Regions from separate parts of the Salinivibrio costicola subsp. alcaliphilus genome, predicted to be linked through region 2. Evidence: riboswitches for the same ligand, from Rfam matches in the RefSeq annotation. Region 2 holds a riboswitch; the other holds the start of a gene.
The links. Region 2 has a riboswitch for lysine ahead of BZJ21_RS00150 (Na+/H+ antiporter NhaC family protein). Riboswitches for the same ligand answer to the same signal wherever they lie in the genome.
Positions count from the first base shown of each region.

Region 1: it holds a riboswitch for lysine, as region 2 does, so the genes downstream of both, lysC (lysine-sensitive aspartokinase 3) here and BZJ21_RS00150 (Na+/H+ antiporter NhaC family protein) in region 2, are expected to answer to the same signal.

Region 1 is NZ_MUFR01000016.1:64,429-70,560, reverse strand. Features, by position in the region: gene metH (methionine synthase) at 1-2,379, shown strand, start outside; gene lysC (lysine-sensitive aspartokinase 3) at 2,418-3,797, opposite strand; lysine riboswitch at 3,895-4,082, opposite strand; gene BZJ21_RS07420 (pyridoxal-phosphate-dependent aminotransferase family protein) at 4,280-5,413, shown strand; gene BZJ21_RS07415 (Wzy polymerase domain-containing protein) at 5,410-6,132, opposite strand, start outside.
Region 2 is NZ_MUFR01000001.1:33,641-39,772, reverse strand. Features, by position in the region: gene minE (cell division topological specificity factor MinE) at 55-324, opposite strand; gene minD (septum site-determining protein MinD) at 326-1,138, opposite strand; gene minC (septum site-determining protein MinC) at 1,156-1,818, opposite strand; gene BZJ21_RS00165 (YcgL domain-containing protein) at 2,087-2,362, shown strand; gene BZJ21_RS00160 (lytic murein transglycosylase) at 2,373-3,344, shown strand; gene BZJ21_RS00155 (H-NS family histone-like protein) at 3,403-3,828, opposite strand; lysine riboswitch at 4,110-4,291, shown strand; gene BZJ21_RS00150 (Na+/H+ antiporter NhaC family protein) at 4,380-5,963, shown strand; gene BZJ21_RS00145 (thymidine kinase) at 6,074-6,132, shown strand, end outside.

The DNA of each region.
Region 1 (6,132 bases), on a different contig from region 2:
ATGATTGACTCCTCAAAGTGGGAGATCATTGAAGCCGGACTGAAGTGTATCCAAGGTAAAGGGATTGTGAACTCCATTTCTCTTAAAGAGGGGGAAGCCGCGTTTATTCAACAAGCCCACTTAGTCCGTCGATACGGTGCCGCTGTGATTGTGATGGCGTTTGATGAGCAAGGCCAGGCTGATACTCGTGAACGTAAAGTCGAGATTTGCGAGCGCGCGTATCACCTGCTGGTTGATCAAGTCGGCTTCCCGCCGGAAGACATTATCTTTGATCCTAATATCTTCGCGGTGGCCACTGGCATTGATGAGCATAATAACTACGCGGTCGACTTCATCAACGCGGTCGCAGATATCAAACAAACCCTGCCGCATGCCATGATTTCAGGTGGCGTGTCTAACGTGTCTTTTTCGTTTCGCGGAAACAACCCAGTGCGTGAGGCGATCCATGCGGTGTTTCTCTACCATTGCATAAAAAACGGTATGGACATGGGCATCGTCAATGCCGGCCAGTTAGCCATTTATGATGATTTGCCTGAATCGCTGCGTCTGGCGGTGGAAGATGTGGTGCTTAACAAAGACGATGGTGCCACGGAACGTTTACTGGCGTTGGCGGATAGCTACCGCGACCGCGGTGAAAACGAAGTGGCAGAAACCGCGGAGTGGCGCAGTTGGCCAGTGGATAAACGGCTTGAACATGCACTGGTTAAAGGCATTACCGAATTTATTGTTGAAGATACTGAGCTAGCTCGAGCGGCGGCGAGTAAACCGTTGGAAGTGATAGAAGGCCCACTAATGGCGGGCATGAATGTGGTGGGAGACTTATTTGGCGAAGGTAAGATGTTCCTGCCGCAAGTGGTGAAGTCGGCGCGGGTGATGAAACAAGCCGTGGCCTATCTTGAACCTTACATCAACGCTGAAAAGCAACAAGGGCAGACCAATGGCAAGATCTTACTTGCCACCGTAAAAGGCGACGTGCATGACATTGGCAAAAACATTGTCGGCGTGGTGCTGCAATGCAATAACTTCGAGATTATTGATCTCGGCGTGATGGTGCCGACCGATAAAATCCTGTCAGTGGCGCGCGAGGAGCAAGTCGACATTATTGGTTTGTCAGGCCTTATCACGCCGTCGTTGGATGAAATGGTGAATGTCGCCAAAGAAATGGAACGGCAAGGGTTTGATATTCCGCTGTTGATTGGTGGTGCGACGACGTCCAAAGCGCATACCGCGGTGAAAATAGAGCAGCACTACCAGGCTCCTGTGGTGTATGTGTCGAATGCGTCACGTGCCGTTGGCGTTTGTGCATCGCTATTATCGCCGGCTCAATATCCGGACTTTGTGGCGCGCTTACAAAAAGAGTATCTGTCAGTACGAGAACAGCACCAACGCAAGACACCCCGCACTCCGCCTGTCACCCTGGACGCGGCAAGGGCAAACAAATGGCAAACCGATTGGGCCCATTATACGCCGCCCCAGCCGGCGAGGCCGGGCGTCCATGTTTACGATGATGTCTCGATAGCGACATTACGTCAGTATATCGATTGGACCCCTTTCTTTATGACCTGGTCCCTGAGCGGCAAATTCCCGGCGATTTTAGACCATGAGCTGGTGGGTGAAGAAGCACGCCGTTTGTATGAAGACGCTAATGGTTGGCTCGACCGGTTTGAGCACGAAGGCTTGATCGCCGCAAAAGGAGTGTGTGGCGTCTTTCCTGCCAATAGCTTTGAGGATGATATCGAGGTGTATATCGACGCATCACGGCAAACGGTGGGCACGGTACTGAACCATTTACGTCAGCAAACCAAAAAGCCACGTGGCGCCAATTATTGCTTGTCGGACTTTATCGCGCCGAAGAGCAGTGGTCAGCCTGATTGGATTGGTGCGTTTGCGGTGACAGGCGGCATTGGCGAGTATGCCTTGGCGGAAAGTTATAAAGTTGCAGGGGATGATTACAACGCGATCATGATCCAAGCGGTCGCCGATCGATTAGCAGAAGCCTTTGCAGAATACCTGCACCAGCAAATTCGGATCTCATTGTGGGGCTATGCGCCCAATGAGACGCTCGATAACGATGCCTTGATCCGGGAGCAATACCAAGGGATCCGGCCGGCTCCGGGTTATGCTGCCTGCCCTGAGCACAGCGAGAAAGGAAAAATTTGGCAGTTGCTCTCGGTAGAAGCGCATACGGGCATGACACTCACCGAAAGCTATGCCATGTGGCCAGGCGCATCTGTGTCGGGGTGGTACTTCTCACATCCTGAATCACGCTACTTTGCGGTGGCTAAGATTCAAGATGATCAACGTGACAGTTATGCGGCGCGCAAAGGGTGGAGCAGCAAAGACGCGGAAAAATGGCTCGGGCCAAACTTAAACGCCTAATGAAAAAAGACCAGCACATCACATGTGCTGGCCTTTTTTTACTCAAATAAGTCAGCGTGTAACCGCTGTACGACATGGGTCGCGTCGTGATCGTCGACCACCATACAGACATTGTGATTGCTGGCACCATAGCAAATCATGCGCAGCTTATATTGAGCAAGCGCACTAAATACCGGCGCTGTCGCGCCCGGTGTGTGATTCATCTCGTTACCGATCAGCGCAACAACCGCTAGATTCGCACAGATCTCTACCTGACATAACTGCGTGAGCTCGGCGATGGCAGCCTCCGGCAGCTGCGGTGCGTCACCCTGGGTATGAGTTTGATCCAGCGTCAGAGAGACACTGACCTCCGAGGTCGTGATTAAGTCGACTGAGATTTCAAAGCGCGCCAAGATCTCAAACACCTTGGCCAAAAAACCACAAGCATGAAACATGTTTAAGCTGGTCAGTGTCACCATGGTCTGGTTGCGCCTGAGAGCCACGGCACGAAACAGCGGCGCTGAGTGCGCTTGCTCACGGATCCAGGTACCGCCTTGTTCGGGGGCTCTCGCCGCGCCGACAAATACCGGGATATGCTGGCGTACCGCGGGCACTAACGTCGATGGATGGAGGATCTTGGCACCAAAGGTAGCCATTTCCGAAGCTTCGCTAAAGCTAATTTCACTAATCGGACGAGCACGATCAGTCACCCGTGGATCGGTGGTATAAATCCCGGGGACATCGGTCCAGATGGCCAAACTTTCTGCTCCGATCGCCTCGGCGAATAACGCGGCACTGTAGTCACTGCCGCCACGGCCTAAGGTGGTGGTATGCCCGTTCGCATCAGCACCGATAAACCCTTGCGTGACTACTAAATGCGTCGCTAAGCGGGGGAGTAATTGGTTCTGGCACTGAATCTTGGTTTGTTGTCGATCCGGTTGGGCACAGCCGAAGTGACTATCGGTGCGTAATAACGCTCGCGCATCGGCCCTCACCGTGGCCATGCCTCGGCTATTGAGCAAGTGAGTAAAAATATAGGTTGAGATGAGCTCACCACAAGCGACCAACGCATCCGTTAACGCTGTACTGGGAGCAGATGCTGCGGTATTTGCATAGTCGGCAATCGTTTGGTGCCAGTCATCGACTGCTGTTTGCGTGTCCTGGCAAGCGGGAAGCGCGTTTAATATCGCTTGATGGATAGCGGTGATGGCAACCAGTTTGTCTTGACGGACTTGTGGGTCGTTGATCCCTTGTGCCAGTGCAACCAAGTGATTGGTGACGCCTGCGCACGCACTGATCACCACAAAGCGGGTATGTGGGTTTTGCTCGATCACATCGGCGCTTTGCTGCATGGCATCGATAGTGCCAACGCTCGTCCCGCCAAACTTAGCGACCGAAATCGGTGGTAATGGGTTCACGTCCTTTTCCCCTTTCATCATACAAATGGGTCTTAATTCATTATGGGGAACATCAGAAGTCACATCGTGACCGCGGTAGAGACCGCAAAAAAGAAGGAAGAGCAAACGGCAGGCATGGACTGCCAGAAGCGCTCCACCTGTCTTCCTGTAGGGATGACAAGTGACAGCCTGAAGGATTCAGCCTCCTAGGCCGGCAGCGTTTCGCCCCCAAGCTTACGCCACCTCGGCATTGTCTCCCCTGATTATCATACCTTGGAGTGGGGCTCCGCATGATAACTGCCTGAGAAATGCACCTCTTCTGCATGTTCAGTCCCGGGTTGGTTATCCCGTGAACAGCATTTACATTACGGGCGAGATGACAGGGTGTCAACTGCCTTTTGGTCACGATCAATGCCTTGGCAAAATTGTCCAGCGATCACACAGTTCACGTGCCAGGCAATAGGGATATGGCGAAAAAATATGCTATAACGGTCATCTGTGTGTACCAACAACAAGGAAAGGTTATGGCACGTTCAATTTCCGAGATTCAATCTTTTCAGCCCGTGGCTCGCACGTTAATGGGCCCGGGCCCCTCTGATATTTATCCTGCAGTGCTACAGGCACTCAGCCGTCCGACTGTCGGACATCTTGACCCTTTGTTTATCGCGATGATGGATGAAGTCAAACAACTGCTTCAATATGCGTTTCAAACCGACAACCCTTTTACCCTGGCGATTTCGGCACCAGGCAGTGCCGGGATGGAAGCTTGCTTTGTCAACTTAGTTGAACCGGGTGAAAAAGTGATTGTCTGTCGCAATGGTGTGTTTGGCGATCGTATGCGGGAAAATGTCGAGCGTTGCGGCGCGACAGCAGTGATGGTCGACGATGCCTGGGGTGCGCCTGTTAGTCCAGAAAAAGTTGAGGCTGCGTTAAAAGCCCATCCGGATGCCAGCACGCTTGCGTTTGTCCATGCTGAAACCTCAACCGGCGCTTGTTCGGATGCGCAAACACTGGCGAGATTGGCGCGGGAGCACGGTTGCTTAACCATTGTCGACGCCGTGACTTCACTCGGTGGCGTGCCATTGAAAGTCGATGAGTGGCAGCTCGATGCCGTGTATTCCGGTAGCCAAAAATGTTTGTCATGTGTCCCTGGCTTATCGCCTGTCACCTTCTCACCGCGTGCTGTGGCTAAAATGCAATCGCGAACCCACAAGGTACAAAGTTGGTTTCTCGATCAAAGCCTGGTGCTTGGTTATTGGAGCGGAGAAGGGAAACGCAGCTATCACCATACCGCGCCGGTCAATAGTTTGTATGCCTTGCATGAGTCTTTATTGCGGCTCTATCAAGAAGGGCTTGAGCATGCATGGCAACGTCATCAAGACATGCATCAACACCTCAAAGCAGGGCTGGATGAGCTCGGTATCACTTTTGTGGTTGATCAGCCTTACCGTTTGCCGCAGCTTAACGCGGTCACTATTCCGGATGGCGTGGACGATGCGGCAGTACGTCAGCACCTGCTCACGACCTATAATCTCGAAATTGGTGCCGGCTTGGGCGATCTCGCCGGTAAAGCGTGGCGCATTGGCTTAATGGGCTACGGGGCACGGCATGAGAATGTGGCGCTGTGTCTGAAAGCGTTAGAAAACGCGTTACGTTAAGGCGTTAAGGTATCGGGCAAGGTATGGCGAGTGGTCCATACTTTGCTTGCTTGCGGGTATAAATAGCGCGCTTCTTGTTGAATATCGCGTGCGCGTTGATGATCACCAATTTGTAACGCAACCTGATACGCATGCTGATAGCCCGAAAAGCGTGGGCGTTGCGCGACTTGACGCAGTAAATCATCCAAATGCTGGTGGCGTGCTACGTCAGATAAGTGCGCCAAATTCGCTTGAAAGTGACGGTCTTGTTGCGCGCGGTGCAGTTTTTGCTGCCACCATGGGTGTTGCTGATACAAGGTAAAACGCTGCGAACTTAATAAGGAATCACGCAGATAGCGATTGGCGAGGTAAACGGATGACAAGCTCAGTAAGGTGACGAGCACCAGCGCCATGATCACACTACGGCTCGCGACACGCTGACTATAACGGTGTGAAAACACGGGATAACGACAATATCGACCGGTTAAGTTGTCTAACCAATATAACCAAATCAATAACAATACCCCGTTAAACCACTGTGTGCCACTGGCTGGATAAATCATCAGGCCGGTCAGTGGTGGCAATACTAAGGCGATCAATATTCTACGTGTTCCTGACGGTGCACGTAGAATACGAAGTGTTAGCGCGGCCAACACCACAAGATAGCCGCAGGCGATAACGAGCCCCCCTTCAAGGAGCCACAGGATTAAAGCACTGGGTAACGTCACCGGGCCGGAATG
Region 2 (6,132 bases):
CTAAAAAGCGGTGCTCGTGCACCGCTTTCGTGTTTTTGAGAAAAAGGGGCCGTATTAGTGGTCCTTTCCTTCCTCGGGGAGCGTAACATTTAGCTCTAAAACAGACAGATCATCATCCCCTTGCTCGAGGCTAACCGATACCTGGTCTGGCGCAATATCGACATATTTCCGGATGACATCTAAGATATCTTGCTTAAGCTGAGGCAGATAGGTTGGAGCAGGGCTATCGGCACTACGACGCTCGGCAACAATAATCTGTAAACGCTCTTTCGCGATGTTGGCGGACTTTTTCTTAGTGGGCCGGAAGAATTCTAGCAATGCCACATTAGCCTCCAAATAAGCGTTTTAAGAAACCTTTACGCTCTTCCTCAATAAAGCGGAAGGGGCGCTCTTCACCCAGCAAACGAGCGATGGCATCTTCGTAGGCCTGGCCTGCGTCAGACTCTTGGTCAAGCACAACAGGCTCACCTTTGTTCGAGGCGTGTAATACCGACTGGCTTTCCGGGATCACGCCCAGCAGAGGAATGCGTAGAATATCTTCAACGTCTTCGACACTTAGCATTTCGCCATTGGTCACACGTGCAGGATTATAACGAGTGACTAATAAATGGTGTTTAACCGGCTCCTCACCGTTTTCTGCGCGGCGTGATTTAGAGTCAAGAATGCCAAGAATACGGTCAGAATCGCGTACAGATGACACTTCAGGATTGGTAGTGACAATTGCTTCATCAGCAAAATACAGCGCCATTAATGCGCCAGCCTCGATGCCCGCAGGAGAGTCGCAAATAATGTATTCAAAACCAAGCTCGTCCATGTCTTTTAAAACACGTTCAACCCCTTCTTTGGTCAGCGCATCTTTATCGCGTGTCTGAGAAGCGGGTAGAATAAACAAGTTTTCTACTCGTTTATCTTTAATCAATGCTTGATGGAGATTCGCCTCACCATTAATGACATTAACAAAGTCGTAGACAACACGGCGTTCACACCCCATCACCAAGTCCAGGTTACGTAAACCGATATCAAAATCGATAACCGCTGTTTTTTTGCCTGTTAATGCTAATCCGGTCGCTAATGCTGCACTTGAGGTGGTTTTTCCCACGCCACCTTTGCCGGAAGTAATTACAATAATTCGTGCCATTCCTCGTCCTTATTCTGTTATAGCGTGAGGGGGTCAATCTGTAAGCTTTCTTGATTAAGCGACACCATGGCTGGCCGCTCAACATGTTCTGGTGGAATCTTATCATTCAGCCAATAGCTACCTGCCACTGACAATAATTCTGACTGAAGGTTCTGACAATAAATGCGTGCTTGTTTTTGTCCGCATGCGCCGGCAATTGCTCGGCCTCGTAGCACGCCATAAATATGAATGCTGCCATCTGCAATCACTTCTGCCCCGGCGCTAACATGATTCAAGATGACCAAATCTGCGTTTTTAGCATAAATTTGCTGGCCGGAACGAACAGGCGCGGTGACCACTTTTGCTGGCGTTTGTATCGGATCTGCGATCCGTGACTGCTTACTTGATTTAAGCACGGCCAGTCCCGAATCTAGCGCAAGTTGGCGTGTATGGTTGTGCGTGACCCCAGTCAGTCCGATAAGAATCATTCCCGTTGCCTGTAAACAGCGCTTTAACGCACTGATGTCAGGACATTGAGAAAGGCGTTGAACATCAGCCACAACGGGGGCACCTTCAAAAAAACCAGGTGCTTGAGTGACCTTCTCGGCCAGCACATCAGCCGCCGCGGCGAAGTTATCGTCAACAAGATGGAGGACGGATAGGGTGAAAGTAGAGCCTTTCAACTCCGGTTGTTTAAGCATGTGATTCGATCCCGGTTCTGTCGTTAAAACACGAGTCAGACGCGCATTATCAGACGTTGAATAGCATGGTATATTCACAGCACGGATGCGGCAAGCAAGGTTTGCTTTTCGAGTCAGATTTCTCGTTTTAATGATGTTTTTTAGCTTTATAGTGAGAAACCACCGCAAATACGTGTTTTGATACACTTTGCGGTAAAGTTTAACAAACCTTTGCCCGAGGATGACAATTTATCGCCTGTTTTATGGCATGCTCGTGAGGACTTTTGAGATGTATTGCGCAATTTATCGAAGCAAAAAGAAAGAAGGCACCTATCTTTATCTTGCAGAGAAAGATAAATTTGATGATGTGCCAGAGGCGCTGATGAACAGCTTTGGGCAACCAGAGTTCGCAATGATGATTGACTTGGACAAGCGTGAAAAGCTTGCGGTGGTCAATATCACCAAGGTAAAGCAAAGCCTGCAAGAGGAGGGGTTTTTTGTACAGCTGCCCCCACCTCCGGACGTAGCGCTGCAGGCTATTCGTAATAGAAACGAAAAACTGTAAAAGGAAGACTATGCGCAAAGGTATGATTTCAGCCTGTATGGCGGCTGCATTAATCGTTAGCCCAGTGATGGCCAAGCCAGGATTTGAACAATATGTGGCCTCATTAAAAGATGAAGCTCGTGAGGCAGGGATTAGCGATGCATTGCTCGAGCGAGCGTTTGACGGGATTGAATATCATGAACGTGCGGTAAGCTCAGATCGAAATCAACCCGAGCGGCGCCTTACTTTAGACGAGTATATTCCCCGTGCGGTACCAGACTGGAAAGTGGCGCAAGCGAAAAAGCTCTACAATCAGCATTATGACGCATTAAAAAAAGTGGGTGAACAATACCAGGTGCAACCACGTTTTATTGTTGCCCTGTGGGGCGTTGAAAGTAACTTTGGTAAGCTCCAAGGCAGTTATAATGTGATTGAGGCATTGTCGACATTGGCATTTGATGGCCGTCGAGAAGCTTTTTTCCGTAAAGAAACCATGGCAGCACTGACAATATTACAGCAAGGTCATATTGCCCCCGAAGACATGAAAGGATCATGGGCGGGAGCAATGGGGCAATCTCAGTTTATGCCCAGTTCGTTTATTAATTATGCTGTGGATGGCAACCAAGATGGTAAAAAGGATATTTGGCAAACGGAGGCCGATGTTTTTGCATCGGCAGCGAATTATCTGAAACAAGCTGGCTGGGATGATACCTACACATGGGGTCGGCAAGTTCAAGTTCCAGAACAGCTTGATCGGTCTCTACTCGGTACCGGAGCAGACAAGGGCTTATTGTTAAGTGACTGGCAGACGAAAGGCGTAAGACGCATGAACGGCCAAGCGTTACCCAAGGTCGACATCAAAGCATGGCTCATTCAGCCTGATGATGAAAAGGGGAGAGCGTATTTGGTCTACAATAATTATCAAAGCTTATTGAAGTGGAACCGCTCGCATTACTTTGCTCTGGCGGTTAGTCATTTAGCCGATAGAATTAAATTTGATTGATACCCTATAACAAAAAAAGAGGCCTTGGCCTCTTTTTTCTTTTTCCTTGGTAAAAAGTTTATGCTTCTTGACCAGGGATGAGGAAATCGTCGAGTGTTGCAGAACCACTTTCCGTCGCTTCGCGAATAACCTTAGGCATACGGCCTTGACCTGTCCATGTTTTATGTGAACCGTCATTATCAGTATATTGGTATTTAGCTGGACGTGCTGCGCGCTTTCCTGGTGTTTTCGCTTTAGTGCTGCCACCTAATAGCTTCATGAGCTCTTCTGGCTCAATGCCATCGGCCACTAACATTTCGCGGTATTTCTCTAGCTTTTCTAAACGCTCTTGTTCTTTTGCTTCTTCTTCGCGATCAATTTCTTTACGCTCTTCAACCACAGTATGTAGTTTCTCTAACGCTTCGTTTAGTTGCTCGGTTGACATCTCTTTGGCAAGAGCGCGTAAGCTACGCAGGTTGAGTAACGCTTTCATTGCATCAGACATTATTGGTTCCTGTTTAATTTATTTGTTAATAGAAGGATGATAGCAGTATAAATGAAATATACAATATTACATATATTAATACGCCACATTGTTCATTATTTGCAAGTTATTCGCAATCCTAGCGTATAGTTTTAGTGGCGTTTTGATTCTTGTGTCTAAAAAAATAGAATGCGCGTCGTTTATCATTGGCATGGAAAAGGAATAGAACGCCTGACAACGAGCCGATGATTTTTCAAACATAAACAGTTGCGATAGTGAGCACGATGTGTAGAATGCACTTCGCTTAACGTAGAGGTGCGTTGTTTATGAGTCATGCGCAAGAGGGTGATACCGATGAGGGCGCATAAAAGGAAACAATGCCGAAGCCAATCAGGTCATCACACCGATTGAGCTGGGGCTGTTACCGAAGAGGAGCAGCACTGCCATAGTACTTAGAAACACACTATGGAGCGCTACTGTATGTAGGAGGCAAGTTGTTTGCCGTGTAATACCACGCCTTACCGTCTTCGTTTCTGCAGTAGATCTCCAACCACCTGGTTGATATTGAGATCATGAACTTAACAGACTTTTCTTCATCCGCTTTATCACTGCTTCCTCCGTTGCTGGCCTTGGGTCTCGCGATTGCAACTCGACGTGTCTTATTGTCGTTGGGTATGGGGATAATCCTTGGCACCGTATTACTGACGGATTTTTCACTTGTGCCCGCTAGTCAGTATTTACTGGACGTGATCACTGGCTTATTTATCGCTGATGGCGGTTTAAACAGCTGGAATTTGAGTATCCTCGCCTTTTTAATATTATTGGGCATGATTACCGCGTTATTATCCTTATCGGGGGGGACGCGCGCGTTTGCGAATTGGGCACAAAGCCGGATTAAGAGTAAACGTGGTGCGAAGTTACTGGCTGCTTTTCTTGGGGTATTCATCTTTGTTGATGATTACTTTAATAGCTTAGCGGTGGGGGCCGTTTCTCGCCCAGTCACGGATCGTTTTCATGTTTCACGGGCAAAACTTGCCTATATTCTCGACTCGACCGCGGCGCCTATGTGTGTGATTACACCGGCCTCCAGCTGGGGAGCCTATATCATTACCGTTATTGGCTCTATCTTGGTTGCGCATGGTGTTACCGATTACACCGCACTGGGTGCGTTTGTCATCATGATTCCGATGAACTTTTATGCCATTTTTGCGCTGCTGTTAGTGTTTGCCGTGGTCTGGTTTCAGCTTGATATTGGCCCCATGCGCCAATTTGAATACCAAGCAAAAAAAGGCAGCCGATTAGGTGATGAAAGCGAACATTGTGCTGATATTTGCGATGATTTAGGCATCGAAGAAAGTGAAAATGGCAGTGTAGCGGATCTGGTGGCCCCGATAGTCGTGCTAGTGATCGCCACGATTAGCGCCATGCTTTACACCGGTGCGCAATCTTTAGCCGCTGATCATCATGCATTCTCTATACTGGGAGCGTTTGAGAATACCGACGTCGGCATGTCATTACTGTGGGGCGGACTGGCCGGCCTGTTTGTTGCGCTAGTGATGACGGTTAAACAAGGCATTGCTAAGCCCGATATTGCGAAGACGTTATGGGTCGGCGCTAAATCAATGTTTGGTGCGATTCTTATATTGCTATTTGCTTGGTCGATTGGCCATATCATTGGTGATTTACAAACGGGTAAATATTTATCCTCGTTAGTACAAGGTAACCTACCTGCTCAATTGTTACCTGTGGTTTTATTTTTATTGGCGGCAGTGATGGCATTCGCCACGGGCACGTCGTGGGGCACATTTGGTATTATGCTCCCGATTGCGGGGGATCTTGCGGCAGCGACGGATATTGCGCTGATGTTGCCGATGCTGTCTGCGGTATTAGCCGGTGCTGTATTTGGCGATCATTGTTCTCCTATCTCAGATACCACTATTTTATCCTCAACAGGGGCGCGCTGTGGGCATATTGACCACGTCGCCACGCAGCTACCTTATGCAATCGGGGGCGCAGTCGTTGCGACATTTGGCTTCTTAGTGCTTGGCTTTACCGCCTCTTTGTTATGGTCATTAGCCGTGTCGACGCTGGCGTTCATTCTTTTGTGCTCGGGGTTACTTTGGCTTAAAAAGCGGCCCTGTCAATTGAAAGGCTAGTCGTTCAAGCCCCGCATAAACGGGGCTTTTCTTTTTCTGCGGGTTCGGTAGCATGCCGGTGTATTGAATAATGTTGGCCCTGAAGTAGGGCGTTACGTGTAGAGACAGTTATGGCCCAGTTATATTTTTACTATTCGGCAATGAATGCCGGTAAATCGACCACCTTGTT